Regions from separate parts of the Rhizobium sp. BK112 genome, predicted to be linked through region 2. Evidence: riboswitches for the same ligand, from Rfam matches in the RefSeq annotation. Region 2 holds a riboswitch; the other holds the start of a gene.
What was found. A riboswitch is a leader RNA that binds a small molecule or an ion and turns the genes downstream of it on or off. The one in region 2 is predicted to bind thiamine pyrophosphate.
Positions count from the first base shown of each region.

Region 1: linked by a shared signal. The riboswitch ahead of thiM (hydroxyethylthiazole kinase) and the one ahead of FHT75_RS25735 (YkoF family thiamine/hydroxymethylpyrimidine-binding protein) in region 2 are both predicted to bind thiamine pyrophosphate.

Region 1 covers NZ_JACHYZ010000003.1:359,959-367,818, forward strand. Annotated here, with positions in the region: gene FHT75_RS11125 (invasion associated locus B family protein) at 1-610, opposite strand, end outside; gene FHT75_RS11130 (hypothetical protein) at 866-1,243, opposite strand; TPP riboswitch at 1,316-1,412, shown strand; gene thiM (hydroxyethylthiazole kinase) at 1,463-2,266, shown strand; gene thiE (thiamine phosphate synthase) at 2,263-2,898, shown strand; gene thiD (bifunctional hydroxymethylpyrimidine kinase/phosphomethylpyrimidine kinase) at 2,895-3,704, shown strand; gene FHT75_RS11150 (GNAT family N-acetyltransferase) at 3,922-4,401, shown strand; gene FHT75_RS11155 (glycoside hydrolase family 3 N-terminal domain-containing protein) at 4,426-5,448, shown strand; gene FHT75_RS11160 (ABC transporter substrate-binding protein) at 5,492-7,138, shown strand; gene FHT75_RS11165 (ABC transporter permease) at 7,197-7,860, shown strand, end outside.
Region 2 covers NZ_JACHYZ010000010.1:251,883-259,742, reverse strand. Annotated here, with positions in the region: gene FHT75_RS25770 (formate dehydrogenase beta subunit) at 1-1,204, opposite strand, end outside; gene FHT75_RS25765 (formate dehydrogenase subunit gamma) at 1,201-1,680, opposite strand; gene FHT75_RS25760 (LysR family transcriptional regulator) at 1,815-2,708, opposite strand; gene FHT75_RS25755 (ArsR/SmtB family transcription factor) at 2,779-3,120, opposite strand; gene FHT75_RS25750 (SDR family NAD(P)-dependent oxidoreductase) at 3,223-4,047, opposite strand; gene soxR (redox-sensitive transcriptional activator SoxR) at 4,127-4,591, opposite strand; gene FHT75_RS25740 (NADPH-dependent FMN reductase) at 4,675-5,250, shown strand; TPP riboswitch at 5,439-5,552, shown strand; gene FHT75_RS25735 (YkoF family thiamine/hydroxymethylpyrimidine-binding protein) at 5,543-6,175, shown strand; gene FHT75_RS25730 (ABC transporter permease) at 6,266-7,072, shown strand; gene FHT75_RS25725 (ABC transporter ATP-binding protein) at 7,069-7,860, shown strand, end outside.

The sequences.
Region 1 (7,860 bases), on a different contig from region 2:
CGAGGGCCGGTTGCAGCCCTTTCAGCGAGAAACGGATATTGACGTCCTGGCCGTTCATCAGCCGCACCAACCCTTCGGCGGTCGAGCCCTTCTTGAGCGCCGTCGCCGTCTTCGTATCCAGCGCCAGCTGCGCCCAGCATCCGGCCTGGTTGCAATTGCGGTAGTCAAGTTTCGCAACGGGCTTGCCGTCGGCCTTGATCGACAGGCCCGAGGGCAGGAAGACGTTGAGCGGCAGCAGAGCGGTCAGCGTCAGCCCCGGCTTGCCTTTCTCGCCCTTGCCCTTCTCGCCCCCGCCCTTCTCGCCCTTGCCTTGGGACCCGGCCGGCGCAGCTGCGATCGCCAGCGTCAGGACATTGACGTTCTCGCCATCTTTGGCGACTTGCGCGATCTGGGCGACTTCGCAGGCCTCGGTGCCTTCAGAACCCGAGCAGCGATAATACCAGTCGTCGAATTTCTGGGATTTTATCGGCGGCGCCTGCACCTGCCCCGCTCCCTGATCGGCAGGAACAGCAGATTGCGAAAAAGAAGGATTCGCCCAAGCGATGAATATCAGAACGGAGGCGACTGTCTGGAGGCCCCACTTCATATCGGCTTTCAAAAATTTTCTCATTGAAAATACAACTTCAGGAAGATTTTATTGGCGTGTAAAGTCATATCGCTACAATCCATCGTTTGGTCAACCTAAGCGTGTCAGCACGGTAAAGTTTCCGTTAGATATTTACTTCGCGTTCTGGGAGTTTGATTCCACGCCCTGGGAGAGGCTTACCGCAACGAAATCGCCACCAAATCTCGACAGCCGGAATAAAACTGAATGGCGAGGCGATGAGACGACACGCAACTTACGCGAAGCTGTTCTCGTGCTCGGCTACATTGAAAAATTCCATCGATGAACGGATAGGATGAATAACTTCGCGCTATTCCAAATGCAGAAAAGTCTTGGGAAGATGAACTTCATTCTTTCAAAGAAAAGACTGCTTTCCCGCATCAGCACCCTCACCAATGCTGGCAGCCAACCCCTCACAAAGACGAAGATGTATTTTAGAAATTGATTGCACCCACGGTTGCTGCGGTTATTCCTTTTGAAAAAGGAGAGGATAGCCGCATGGCGAAAAGGCAAGGACTCGGCCAACCCGGAAGAGAACCGGCAGACGACTTTCGGGAAAACCTGGTCAAGACCCGAATCGGCGGCGATCTCTCGTCCTTCATGAAAGGCGATCCCGACCCATAAATCATCCATAGCCATCGCGCGCCGCGTCGGTCGCATGATTGTCATTTTCGAGGTGACATCAGCCCCGTTCTCTGCGAAAAGAAACGCGATGAGAGACAGGGGCGTTCGTCGACAGACGGGCTGAGAAGCACCCTTCGAACCTGAACCGGATAATGCCGGCGGAGGGAGTCGCTCGGGGTCGCGGCATCGCCCGCACGAACCGCCCCGTGGCCGCCCCCGCCTGAAAGGGGCCATATGCAGACCAAGACCACACCCGGAGCGATGCTGAAGGCGATGCGCGAGAAGCCGCCGCTCGTTCAGTGCATCACCAATTACGTCGCCATGAACATCGCCGCAAATGTTCTGCTTGCCGCGGGCGCCTCGCCCGCCATGGTGCATGCCGCGGAAGAAGCCGGCGAATTCGCCGGGATCGCCAGTGCGCTGACCATCAATATCGGCACGCTGTCGACGCAATGGATCGACGGCATGCAGGCGGCGGCGAAGACGGCGGCCTCGGCCGGCAAGCCCTGGGTGCTCGACCCGGTCGCCCATTATGCAACGGCCTTCCGCCGCAACGCCGTCGCCGATCTCCTGGCGCTGCATCCGACCATCATCCGCGGCAACGCTTCCGAAATCATCGCGCTGGCCGGTGGAGAGAGCCGCGGCCAGGGCGTCGACAGCCGCGACCCGGTCGAGCAGGCGGAAGGTTCGGCGCGATGGCTCGCCGAGCGTCAGCGGGCGGTCGTCGCCGTGACCGGCGCCGTGGATTTCGTCACCGACGGCGAGCGGGCCGTGCGCATCGAAGGCGGATCGGCCTTGATGCCGCAAGTCACCGCGCTCGGCTGCTCGCTCACCTGCCTCGTCGGCGCCTTTGCGGCAACGGCGCCCGAGGACATTTTCGGCGCCACGGTCGCCGCCCTTTCGACCTTCGCCATCGCCGGCGAAGACGCGACACTCGGCGCCGCCGGCCCCGGCTCCTTCTCCTGGCGCTTCCTCGATGCGCTGGCAGCGCTCGACGCCGAAACGCTTGACGCCAGGGCGAGGATATCGGCGGCATGAAGGCTTTCGACCTTTCGCTCTATCTCGTCCTCGACCCCGATCTCTGCGCGGGGATCGGCATGGTGGAAACGGCGCGCCTTGCCGTTGCCGGCGGCGCGACGATGGTGCAACTGCGTGACAAACATGCCGGCACCGCCGGGATGATCGAGACCGGTCGCGCCTTGAAACAGGCGCTTGTCGGGACCGGCGCCCTGCTCGTCGTCAACGACGATGTCGAGGCGGCAATCGCCATCGGCGCCGACGGTCTGCATATCGGCCAGGAGGATATGGACGCGCGCACGGCGCGGACGATGATCGGCCCTGCCATGATCCTTGGCCTCTCGGTCGAGACCGCGGCGCTTGCCGCCGCCGTCGATCCGGATCTGGTCGATTATACCGGCGTCGGGCCGGTGTTTGCGACGCCGACCAAGGCCGATCACAAGCAGCCGATCGGTTTTGACGGTCTTGCCACGCTGGTAAAGGCCTCGCCGGTGCCGTCGGTTGCGATCGGCGGCCTCAAGGCGGATCATGTCGCCCAAGTATTTGCTGCGGGCGCCAAGGGCCTTGCCGTCGTCTCCGCCATCTGCGGTACGCCGGATCCCGAAGCGGCCACGCGCCGCATCGCCGCAGAAATTCGAAAGGCCCGCGCATGATCCGCAACGTTCTCTCCATCGCCGGCTCCGATCCCTCGGGCGGCGCCGGCATCCAGGCCGATCTCAAGGCCTTTTCCGCCCGCGGCGTCTACGGCATGGCGGTGCTGACCGCGCTGACGGCGCAGAACACCCAAGGCGTCAGCGGCGTGCATCTGGTGCCGCCGCAATTCGTCGCCGACCAGATCAATGCCGTCTTTGCCGATGTGCGCGTCGATGCCGTCAAGATCGGCATGATCGCCAATGCCGGCATCGCCGATGCCGTTGCCGGTGCACTGACTGACCACCGCGACATTCCGATCGTCATCGACCCGGTGATGATCGCCAAGGGTGGCGCCGCCTTGCTCGCGCCTGAGGCGGTCGACGTGCTGACCCGCCGGCTGCTGCCGCTTGCGACACTCCTGACCCCGAACTTGCCGGAAGCGGCCGCACTGCTGCACCAGCCGGTGGCGACAAACCGAGCCGAGATGGCGGCGCAGGCCGAACATCTGCGGGCGTTTGGCCCGGCCGCAGTGCTGGTCAAGGGCGGCCATCTCGATAGCGACGAAAGTCCTGACGTCCTTGCCACCGCCGCTGGCCTGCACTGGTTCGAAGCCATGCGCGTGCCGACCAAGAACACGCACGGCACCGGCTGCACGCTCTCCAGCGCGCTGGCCGCCGAACTTGCCAAGGGCGCCTCGGCGCGGGAGGCGGTCGCCATCGCAAAGCAATATCTCGCCGGCGCGGTCGCGGCAGCCGGAAGCCTCACCGTCGGCTCCGGCCACGGTCCGGTGCAGCATTTTCATGCGCTGTGGAAAGACGGCGAATAAGCGCTCGCTCGGCATAGATGCAGCCAATCGAAACGGCCCGGCCCTCCCGGGCCGTTTTTTCGTTCCGCAGCTACTTTGCGTTGAAACCGCAGTTGCAGTGCGGGCAGTCCCTTTGACCTTCTGAAAAACCTTGTTGACAAGCCCGGTCAGATGGCCAAATCTATAACACTAAAAGGGGATACATTCCGCAATAAAGGAATAACTGGAGGAGTGACAGGTGCCAGACCTGCTTGTGAGCTTGTATTCCGCTGAGCTCGCCGACCTGAAACGGAAAGCCGATGATGTCGGCATCTCCATCCGTCCGGCCCTCCCCCCGGAACTGCATCTTATCATCAGCTGGGTTCGCGAACGGTTCAGCGAGAACTGGGCGAGCGAAGTCGCCGTCGCCTTCTCCCGCCAGCCGGTTGCCTGCCTGATCGCCGTCGACGGCGGCAAGCTGCTCGGCTTTGCCTGCTATGACACGACGGCGCGCGGCTTCTTCGGCCCGACCGGCGTCGACCCGGAAGCGCGCGGCAAAGGTATCGGGCTCGCCCTCTTCTCCGCCTGCCTGCAGACGATGAAGACGCTCGGCCACGCCTATGCCTTCATCGGCGATGCCGGGCCAGTCGATTTCTACGCCAAGACCGCAGGCGCAACCATCATCCCCGCCCCCGACAAGGGCATCTACGAAGGCATGCTGAGAAGCACGCCGAAATGACCATCTGATCCCGGAGCTACAGAATTGTCCTCGACCCCGCTCGCCCTTTTCGTCGGCCTTCCCACTCCCACGATTTCGGATGATGAATTCGCCCTTTTTCGCGACGCCAATCCGCTCGGCCTGTTCGTCGGCCGGCGCAATCAGCGCGAGCCGGAGCAGACCAAGCGGCTGATCGCCCGCTTCCGCGAAGCCGTCGGCCGCGACGACGCACCTGTCTTCACCGACCAGGAAGGCGGCCGCGTTCAGCATCTCGATGCCGGCCCCTGGCCGCTCTTTCGCAGCTTCGGCCAGTTTGCCGAACTTGCGCGCCGCGATTTCGATCTCGGCAAAAAAGCACTGCGCCTTTCCTCCCAGGCCATGGGCGCGATGATGACGGAACTCGGCCTTTCCAGCGGCTGCTCGCCCGTTCTCGACCTCGTCTTCGAGACGACGAGCGCGGTCATCGGCGCCCGCTCCTTCGGCCCTGATCCCGATTTCATCGCGGCCCTCGGCCGCGAGGTGGTCGATGGCCTGCTCGAGACCGGCAATATCCCCGTCATCAAGCACATTCCCGGCCATGGCCGTGCGACGCTCGACTCCCACAAGGAGCGGCCGGTGGTCGACGCCAGCCGCGAGACGCTCACCGCGACCGATTTCAAACCCTTCGTCGCGCTGAAGGATACGCCTTGGGCGATGGTCGCCCATGTCGTCTACTCGGCCTATGACGCGGAGCTGCCGGCGTCCGTCTCGCCCATCATGCACGACGTGATCCGCAAGGACATGGGCTATGAGGGCGTGCTGATATCAGACTGCATCTTCATGGAGTCGCTCTCCGGTACCTTGCCGGAACGCGTCAAACAGGTGCTCGACGCAGGCTTCGACATCGCGCTCCACAGCCACGGCGACATTCCGGAAAGCGAAGCTGCCGCCAAGGCCGCCCGTCCGCTGACGGAAGCCGCCCTCAAGCGGATCGTCGCCGGCAAGGCGCGCCTCGGCAATCTCAAAGTCGATGTCCGCGCCGCCCACGCAGAAGTCGAAGACATGTTTGCCAGCGCGCTGGTCTCCTGACCGGCCCGTCAACTCTCACCGCATAAGAAAAGGGGAATAAAACATGAAAAAATATCTTCTTGCCGCCGCCGCGCTGACGCTGCTTTCGGGATCGGCCATGGCGCAGACGATTCTGACGGCGAATATCGAACCGGCGACGACCTGGGTTCGCAACTTCAACCCATTCAACCAGACCTCATCGCGCCAGTCGACGCTCGACTTCATCTACGAGCCGCTGGTTATTTTCAACCGCTTCGACAGCAACAAGCCGGTCTATCGCCTGGCCGAAAGTTTCAAGCTCTCCGACGATCTGAAGAGCATCGAGTTCAAGCTGCGCCCGAACCTGAAATGGTCTGACGGTAAGCCGCTGACCGCAGCCGACGTCAAGTTCACCTATGATTACCTGAAGAAGTTCCCGGCGCTCGACTTCGTCAGCATCTGGACCTTCATCACCGATGTGCAGGCGGTCGACGCCCAGACGGTGCGCTTCACGCTCGCCAATCCGAGCTCGCTCGCCGCCGAGCAGATCTCGCAATTGCCGATCGTCCCGGAACATGTCTGGAAGGATGTCGCCGATCCCGTCACCTTCGCCAACGAAACCCCGGTCGGCAGTGGCCCGCTGACGGAAGTGCCGCGCTTTACCGGCCAGACCTACGACCAGTGCCGCAACCCAAACTACTGGGACAACGAGCACCTGAAGGTCGATTGCATGCGCTTCCCGCAGCTTGCCGACAACAACCAGATGCTGACCGCGACAGCCGACGGCACGCTTGACTGGGGTGTCTCCTTCATTCCCGATATCGACAATGTCTATGTCTCCAAGGATCCGGCGCATTTCCACTATTGGTATTCGCCGAGCAGCATGGTCGCCTTCCTCTTCAACTTGGAAACGGCGAACGAGAACAACAAGAAGGCCTTCAACGATCTGAAGTTCCGCCGGGCTGTCAGCATGGCGCTCGACCGCAAGACGATGATCGACGTCGCCGGCTACGGCTATCCGACGCTGAACGAAGATCCTGGACTGATGGGCGAGCTTTACAAGAGCTGGGCGGACCCGTCCGTCAAGGCCGACTTCGGCAAGTTCGCAACCTATGATGCCGATGCCGCCAAGGCCCTGCTCGACGAGGCGGGCTACAAGGATAAGGACGGCGACGGCTTCCGCGACAATCCCGACGGCACGAAGATTTCCTTCTCGATCATCGTCCCCAGCGCCTGGACCGACTGGATCGACACCGTCAACCTCGCCGTCGAGGGCATGCAGGCAGTCGGCATCGACGCCAAGATCGAAACGCCTGAGGAAGCCGTCTGGACCGGCAACCTCATCAACGGCACCTTCGATGCGGCGATCAACAGCCTGCCGGCATCGGCCTCGCCCTACTATCCTTACAAGCGTGCCTTCAGCGCTTCGGACAAGGGCAAGACCCGCTTCACCGCGCAGCGCTGGTTCAACCCGGAGGTCGAGAAACTCGTCACCGAGTTCACCCAGACCGCCGACCTTGCCAAGCAGAAGGAAGCGATGAACAAGGCGCAGCGCATCGTCGCCGAAAACATGCCGATGATTCCGGTGTTCAACAATCCGAACTGGTATCAGTACAACACCAAGCGCTTCACCGGGTGGTCGACCAAGGAAAACCCCTTCGTCAATCCGTCGATCTCGCGGACCAATCCGGCACGCCTCTTGAACCTGCTCGCTCTCGAGCCGGTCAAGTAAGCATCATGATCTCCGGAAGCGGCGTAGAAAACGCCGCTTCCGCGACGACGGAGTTCCCATGGCTTTCCTGCTTCGCCGCCTCGTCTTCTACATGGCAGCCTTCATCGCGGCAGCGACGATCAATTTCTTCCTGCCCCGGCTGATGCCGGGCGATCCCGTGCAGATCATGTTCTCCAGCGCCGGCACCGAATTGCCGCCGGAAAGCCTGCAGGCGCTGAAGCTCACTTTCGGCTTCGTCGACGGTCCGCTCTGGCAGCAGTACCTCACCTATCTCGGCAGCATCTTCACCGGCGATCTCGGCCGTTCGATCAAATATTTCCCGCTGCCGGTGACGTCGGTGCTCGGCCATGCCCTCCTCTGGACCGTCGGCCTGATGGGAACGGCGACGATTTTCAGCTTCGCGCTCGGCACCTTCCTCGGCATCGTCGCCGCCTGGCGGCGCGGCAGCAGGTTCGATGTCGTCGTCTCGGTAGGCGCGATCTTCGCCACCTCGGTACCGGCCGTCGTCACCTCGCTGATCGTGCTCTTCATTTTCGGCTTCACGCTCGGCTGGTTTCCGAACGGTTATGCCGCCGATCCCTCACTCGATCCGGCCTTCAGCTTGCAATATATCGGCAGCGTCGCCTATCACGGCATCCTGCCGATGGTGACGCTCTGCACCGTGCTGATCGGCGGTTTCACCGTCACCATGCGCAACAACATGATCAACCTGCTCGGTGAGG
Region 2 (7,860 bases):
CGTAATCGAAAGGCGTGTCGAACAGCGCCCGCGGGAAATAGGCACCGAGCGGCCCGCCGACCTGCACGGCCTTGACCGGCCGTCCCGTCGCCGTCCCGCCGCCGATCCTGTCGACGATATCTCCGAGCGAAAGGCCGAAGGCCGTCTCAAAGAGACCACCATATCTGACATTGCCGGCAACCTGCAGCGGGATGGTGCCGCGTGAACGGCCCATGCCGAAATCGCGGTAGAAGGCGGCACCCTTTTCCAGGATGACCGGCACCGAAGCCAGAGAGATCACGTTGTTGATGACGGTCGGACAGTTAAACAGCCCCTTATGCGCCGGCAGCGGCGGCTTGGCACGCACGATGCCGCGCTTGCCTTCGAGACTGTTGAGCAGGGCCGTCTCCTCGCCGCAGACATAGGCGCCGGCGCCGGTGCGCACCTCGATATCGAAGGCACGGCCGGAGCCGAGCACCGATGATCCGAGAATGCCGGCCTGCCGGGCGATGCCGACGGCTTCGGTCATTACCGCGATCGCGTGCGGATATTCCGAACGCGTATAGACGAAGCCCTTGGTCGCGCCGGTGGCGAGCCCTGATATCGCCATGCCCTCGATCAGCACGAAGGGATCGCCCTCCATGATCATCCGGTCGGCAAAGGTGCCGCTGTCGCCCTCATCGGCATTGCAGACGATATATTTGCGGTCGCCGGCAGCATCGAGAACGGTCTTCCACTTGATGCCGGTGGGAAAACCGGCACCGCCGCGTCCACGCAGGCCGGAATCGGTGACTTCCTTGACGATATCGGCTGATGTCATCGAAACGGCGCGTCGAAGACCGGCAAGGCCGCCATGCGCCTCGTAATCCGCAAGCGAAAGCGGATCGGTAATGCCGCAGCGGGCAAAGGTCAGGCGGGTTTGTTCCTTGAGGAACGGGAGGTCTTCAACCTCCCCGAGACAGAGCCGATGCTCGCCGCCGTTCATCATCCCGGCATCGAACAGAACAGCCACATCCCCGGCCTTTACCGGGCCGTAGCCGATGCGCTTGCCGTCAAGCTCGACCTCAACTAGCGGCTCCAGCCAGAACATTCCGCGCGAGCCGTTGCGCACGATCTCGGCATCGAGGCCGCGGGCGGCGATCTCCTGGGCAATCGCCTTTGCCACCTTTTCGGCCCCGAGCGCCAGCGCTGCGGCATCGCGCGGAACATATATCCTGACCGTCATCGGCGTGCCTCCGCAACGAGTTCCGCCGCCATCTGATCGTCGATCCGGCCATAGACCTCGCCGTCGAGCATCGCCGCCGGCGCGCAGGCGCAGAGCCCGAGACAGTAGACCGGCTCCAGCGTCACGCCGCCATCGAGCGTCGTCTGATGAAAATCGATACCGAGCAGCGTCTTGACGCGCTCAGCCAAGCCATCGCCGCCCATCGACTGACAGGCTTCGGCGCGACAGAGCTTCAGCACATGCCGGCCGGCGGGATGGTCGCGATAATCGTGATAGAAGGTCACCACGCCATGCACCTCGGCGCGGGAGAGGTTCAGTTCCTCCGCGATGACGGGCATGGCCTCCTGCGGCACATAGCCGAATTCTTGCTGGACCTCGTGCAGAATGGGAAGCAGCGGCCCTTCGAGAAAGCGAAGATCGGCGACGATGGCACGTGTGCGCGCTGCAATATCGCCTTCGGCGATATGAATGGTCATAAGGCAGCCCTCCCGGCGGCTCGCTCGTTGCGGAATGGCAGGCTCCCCCGGCCGAGTGCCATTCCGCAAGCAGCATCTCAGGGAAGCAGCCGGCGATCAATAAAGCTATCACGTTGCACGATAGTTTTTTTCTATCAGAGTTCCTCGTCTTGTACGAGCACTCTCGCCTCGTGCAGCAGGGCCGAGACAAGCGGCGTGAAAGGCTCGCGATAAGGGGCAACGAGGCCGACCAGATGATGCGCCTCCGGCTCGACGATCGGGATCATGCGGATTTCCACTGGAAATCCAAAGGATTTGGCGACGTTGCGCGGCATGATGCTGGCCCAGCGTCCGGTCCTGACATGCGAGAACAGCACGATCATCGAGTTGGATTCGAGTGTCGGATGCACGGTGGCGCCGGCTTCCGTCAAGTGCCGGTTGATGATGCGGCGGTTCTGCATGTCGGCGGTCAATAGACAAAGCCGAAGATCGCCGACCTCTCGCCAGGTCACGTTGTCGCGATCCGACAGTGGGCTGCCGGCTGCCGTGATCAGATGATAACGCTCGGCATAGAGGGGAACGGTCGTGACGCGGCCGAGCGGCTCGTTTTCGAGATAGGTGATGCCGGCATCGATTTCGAGATTCTCGAGCATGCTCAGCACCTGCAGCGAATTGCGCGAGACGATCGAGAAGGTCACGCCGGGATGCCGTTCCTGGAAGGGCGTGGTGATGCGCGAAAGCATGGCGAGCGCGGTCGGAATGGCGGCAAGACGAATATGGCCGGAAAGGCCGCGGCGTGCGGCACGCATCTCCTCGCGCATGGTGCGGGCGTCGCCGACGATGCGCCGGGCCCATTCGAGCACGCGCTGCCCCTCCGGCGTTAGCCCCTGGAACCTTGAACCGCGCTGTACCAGCATGACGCCGAGTTGATCCTCGAGCTGCCGGATGGCCGCCGAAAGCGTTGGCTGCGAGATGCCGCACTCCTCCGCGGCGCGGCCGAAATGCTTTTCATTGGCAAGCGCGATGAAAAATTCCAGCTTGTCGATCATCCGGCCTCCCGCGCCATTTCGCGTCCGGACCTATCTTCGACATAGCAGCCGTGCTCCGCAAGGGCGGTCGCTAACAGTTTTCTGCAATCGGAAAAAGCTCGAACAGCGATTCGAGGAAGGCGAGCACGCTGACATTGCCGATGCTGTAATAGACCAGCCTGCCCTGACGGCGCGTATTGACCAGGCCTTCGAGCCTCAAGCGCGCCAGCTGCTGCGAGACCATTGCCTGCTGTATGCCCAGAATATGTTCGATTTCACTGACCGTCCGCTCCTCATTCGCCAATATGCAGAGGATGAGAAGTCGGGTCTGGTGCGCCAGCGCTTTCAGCAGGTCGCTCGCTTCATGGGCTTTTGCAGCGAGTGTGTGCAATTCCTGGCCGGTCATCCCCGGCTTGGGTTTGGGCAACGGCATGCGGTATCTCGGAAGGGAGGCGATGAGGTAGATCAGTACAATAGCATATTCGCACAAGCGAATTGGCCAAAATGACGAAATGCCAAAAAAGGTCCAAGCAAATCAGCAGATAAGCTGACCGCCATTGATCTCGATCACCTGGCCGGTGATGTAGCCCGAGAGGGAGGGAGCCGCCAGGAACAGATAGGCGGGAGCGCAATCCTCCGCCGTGCCGAGCCTTTGCAGGGGGATGGATTTTCTTGTCTGCTCCAGCTTTTCGCGGGAGGAATAGCGCTCATGGAAATCCGTCTCGATCGTTCCCGGTGACACGCAATTGACCCGGATTCCATCCGGTGCGAGCTCACGGGCAAGCGCCTTGGAATAGGTCGCAACGAAGGCTTTCGAGGCCGAATAGATCGAGGAACCGGGGCTGCCGCCGGTCAGCGCCGAAATCGAAACCGTGTTGACGACAGCGGCGCCTTCAGCCGCCTTTAATGCCGGCAACAGTGCACGTGTCAGCGCCACCACCGATGTCTGGTTGAGCCGCACGATCGCCTCATATTCTGCGTCGGTGAGCGTGGCCGCGGGAAACCGGCCAAGCATGGTGCCGGCATTGTTCACCAGCACATGCACCCTGTCGAAGAAGGCGAGAACGTCTTCGGCAAATTGCGCCGCCCCACCGGCCGCCGAGAAATCGGCGTGCAGCAGCAGCGCCCGTCTTTCGGATTCAGCCGTCAGCAGGAAATCCGGCAGCTCGCGTCCCGGCTTGCGCCCGGTATGGACGATCACTTTTGCGCCGCAGTCCAGGAACTGCCGGGCCACTTCGAGGCCGATGCCGCGGCCGGCGCCGGTCACGACGACATTGCGATTTTCGAACAGTCTGGGATGAAACACGAAGCCGTCCTCCTCGCGGACAGTGCCGCCGGTTGCGTCACTCGCCCTTAACATATGAGCGCGCCGACCGAAAGAAAGGCAGGTACCGATCTTTCCCGGGAGACGCAGCCAAGTCTCCCTCTGGGGAAGGGCTCTAGCTTTCGGTCTCCAGAAGCCGCGCACCCGACCCCTCTTTGCCGAGCCGATCGCAGGGATTGCGCAACGGACAGCTTTCGATCGACAGGCAGCCGCAGCCGATGCAGCCGGTCAGACGGTCGCGCAGCAGGCTCAGCCGCCTGATTCGCGCGTCGAGATCATCCTTCCAGCGCGCCGACAGCACCTGCCAGTCGGCGACGGTGGGCGTGCGTCCTTGCGGCAGCGACTCGAACGCCGCCTGGATTTCCGAAAGCGGAATGCCGACACGCTGCGCCACCTTGATGATGCCAAGCCGGCGCAGCACGTCACGGCCGTATCGCCGCTGGTTGCCGCGGGACCGGATGCTCGAGATCAGCCCCTTGGTCTCGTAGAAATGCAGCGCCGAGACGGCAAGGCCGCTGCGCTCCGCCACTTCGCCAACCGTCAGAAGTCTGCCGAGCGGCGTTGCAGGAATCGTATCCATCGGCTCTTGACCTCAATATTAGTTAAGGTTTTATAACCCGTGCTTCGATAATCGTAAAGTCCAATCGCGACAAGGAGCAACGCATGAAAACACCCACCAGGCTGGCGGTCATCTATGGCAGCACGAGAGAGGGCCGCATCTGCGACCGGGTGGTCAAATGGCTGACGCAGGAGCTCGTCCGCTTCCCGCAATTTGATATCGACATCATCGACCCGCTCGATTTCGCGCTGCCGGTAAGCCGTGACGTGGCACACCCCGAAATCGACAGGCTCGCCGGGCGGCTTGGCATGGCCGACGCCTTCATCATCGTCACCCCGGAATACAATCACAGCTTCACGGCCTCGCTGAAGTCGATCATCGATTTCTTCTTCGAGCCCTGGCAGGGCAAACCTGTCGCCTTCGTTTCCTATGGCGGCATATCGGGCGGCCTGCGCGCCGTCGAACAGCTGCGCCTCGTCTTTGCCGAACTCCACGCGGTCACGATCCGCGATTCGGTGAGCTTTACAGCACCTTGGAACCGCTTCGACACCGAGGGACGGCTCGACAATCCCACCGACGCGATGCGTCTGCTCGACCGGATGATGGCGAGGCTGGAATGGTGGACACGGGCGCTCGTCACTGCCCGCAGCGATTGCCCCTATGCCGACATCGCCGCCTGAGGCAGCAAGCTCCGGTTCCGTTCCCGGCAGGTACGGAACCTCGAGGGACACCCGGGCAGGACCTCCGTCCGGGTGTTCTCAACAGTAAGGCATATCAGGCGATACCGGGCATGGCAGGCTCATCCCGACCGCATGGACGGGTTCGCAACTTTGCAGTTGCGGGGAGAAAACCCCGGTGATAGTTTCCGCGCCATTAACGGGGGAGCTCCGTATTGCCGGGGCTGAGATGTGAGGTGCAAGCCTCTGGACCCTTCAAAGCTGATCTGGGTAATGCCAGCGGAGCGAGGTTCAGATGTTTTCAGGCGCACAAGTGTCACTCTATCCGATGTCCGGCGATTTCGTCGGCATCATTCTCGATGCCGTCAAGGCGCTCGATCCCTATCGCGACCGGCTGCGCATCGAGACCGATGACATCTCTACGCTGCTGGTCGGCCCGCCTGACATTCTTTTCGCCGCCATGCACGATCTTTTCGTCACCGCCGCAAAGACCGGCGAACATTGCGTGCTGTCCGCCGCCGTCTCACGCGGCTGCCCCGGTGAGCCCGACGAGGCCATCTGCGGCGTCAACCCCTCCTCCGGCCAGGCAGAGCCGCTTGCTGACCGTATAGCGGCCGCCCTTGCCGCCGTTGAAATCACCGCCGAGACCGGACAGCCGACCGCTGCCCAATTCTCGCTCTACGTCATGGGAACCGGCACCCATATGGACGAGATCTATGGCTGCATCGACTTTCTCAAACGCTCCGGCACTTTCGACCGCGCCAAGAATTTCTGCACCAGGCTTTCTGGCGATGCCGGCGCCGTCTTCGCAACCATTCGTGAGGCCTTCTATCGCTTCGGTGACCCCGAGGGGCATGTGACCCTCGATATCACGGTGTCAGCCAATACAGCGCCGCGCGTCTTTTCAGACGCGCAAAGGACGCTGTAACACTTTAAATTGCTGCATAATTTTATCCTTAAATCGATTCCGATTTAAGGAATTATGCAGTGCCCGACGAAAGCCTGAAATCGAACGCCGATGACACCGCTACCACCACTGGGTTCGCGCCTTGCCGCGCTCCGCGCCGCTCTCTACCGGGGCATACCTGCCCTGCTCGCCGGCTGCGCCTTTTTGGCGGCATGGGAACTCTATGTCGATCTTTCCGGGATCAAGCCCTCCATCCTGCCGGCGCCGTCGCGCATCGTCATCCAGGGCTGGCTGAACCGCGAGGCGCTGATATCAAACACCTGGCCGACGCTCGGCGCGACGCTTGGAGGTTTCGCGCTGTCGCTGGCTTTCGCCTTCGTAGCCTCGATCCTCATGGATTTCGTGCCCTTCATGCGCCGGGCATTGCTGCCGATCTTCATCGCCAGCCAGACCCTGCCGCTGGTGGCGATCGCGCCCCTCGTCGTCCTCTGGTTCGGCTTCGGCCTGCTGCCGAAAGTGTTGCTGGTGGCGCTCGTCACCTTCTTTCCGCTGCTCGTCGCCCTGCTGCAGGGCTATGAATCGACCGACCGCGACATCGCCGAATTGCTGAATTCGATGAAGGCGAGTCGCTGGCGGATTTTCTGCCTGGCCCGGCTTCCCTCCTCGCTGCCCTATTTCTTCGCCGGCCTCAGAATCTCGATCACCTATGCCGTCGTTGGCGCGATTTTTGCCGAATATGCCGGCGCCGCCCGCGGCCTCGGCATCTATATCCTCAACGCCAAGAACAATTTCCGTCCCGATCTCGTGCTCGCCGCCGTCGTCGTCAGCGCCGTGCTCACGCTCGGCCTCTTCGGGCTGACGCTGTTGATCCAGCGCCTCGTCATGCCCTGGCAGCCAACCGGGGAGCGGCGCCGATGAGCGATACAATGGTTGAACTCGGTAGTATCTCGAAGTCCTTCGACGGCATGAAGGTGCTGGGCGACATTTCGCTCGCCGTCGCAGACGGCGAGTTCGTTTCGATCGTCGGACCGTCCGGCTCCGGAAAATCGACGGTGCTGCGGCTGCTGACACAGGCGCTTCGACCCGATTCCGGCACCATGCTTTTCAACGGCGTGCCGCTGGAACAGGCACCGCATTCCTTCGCCTTCATGCCGCAGCGCGATGCGCTGATGCCCTGGCGCCGGATCATCGACAATGCGGCACTCGGCCTCGAGGTGAAAGGCATGAGCCGCCGCGCGGCCCGCGCCGCCGTCGCGCCTTTGTTCGAGAGCTTCGGCCTTTCCGGCTTCGAACACCACTATCCTTCCGAACTATCCGGCGGCATGCGCCAGCGCGCCGCACTGCTGCGCACCGTCGTCCAGACGCAGGACATGCTGCTGCTCGACGAGCCCTTCGGCGCGCTCGACGCGCTGACGCGCACGCAGATCCAGGAATGGCTGCAGGGCATGTGGACCGAGCACCGCTGGACGGCGCTGCTGATCACCCATGACGTTCGCGAGGCCGTGTTCCTCTCCGACCGGATCTACGTGCTTTCGGCCCGTCCGGCGCGTATCATCCGCGAATTCCGCGTTCCCCTGCCCCGTCCGAGAAGCATCGCCGACCTCGGCTCGCCGGCGGCCCAGGCGATCGAAACCGAAATCCTGCAAACCCTGCTTCATCCGCAAGAACAGGATGATTTTAGGCCGGTCGGCCCAAAATCTGAATCG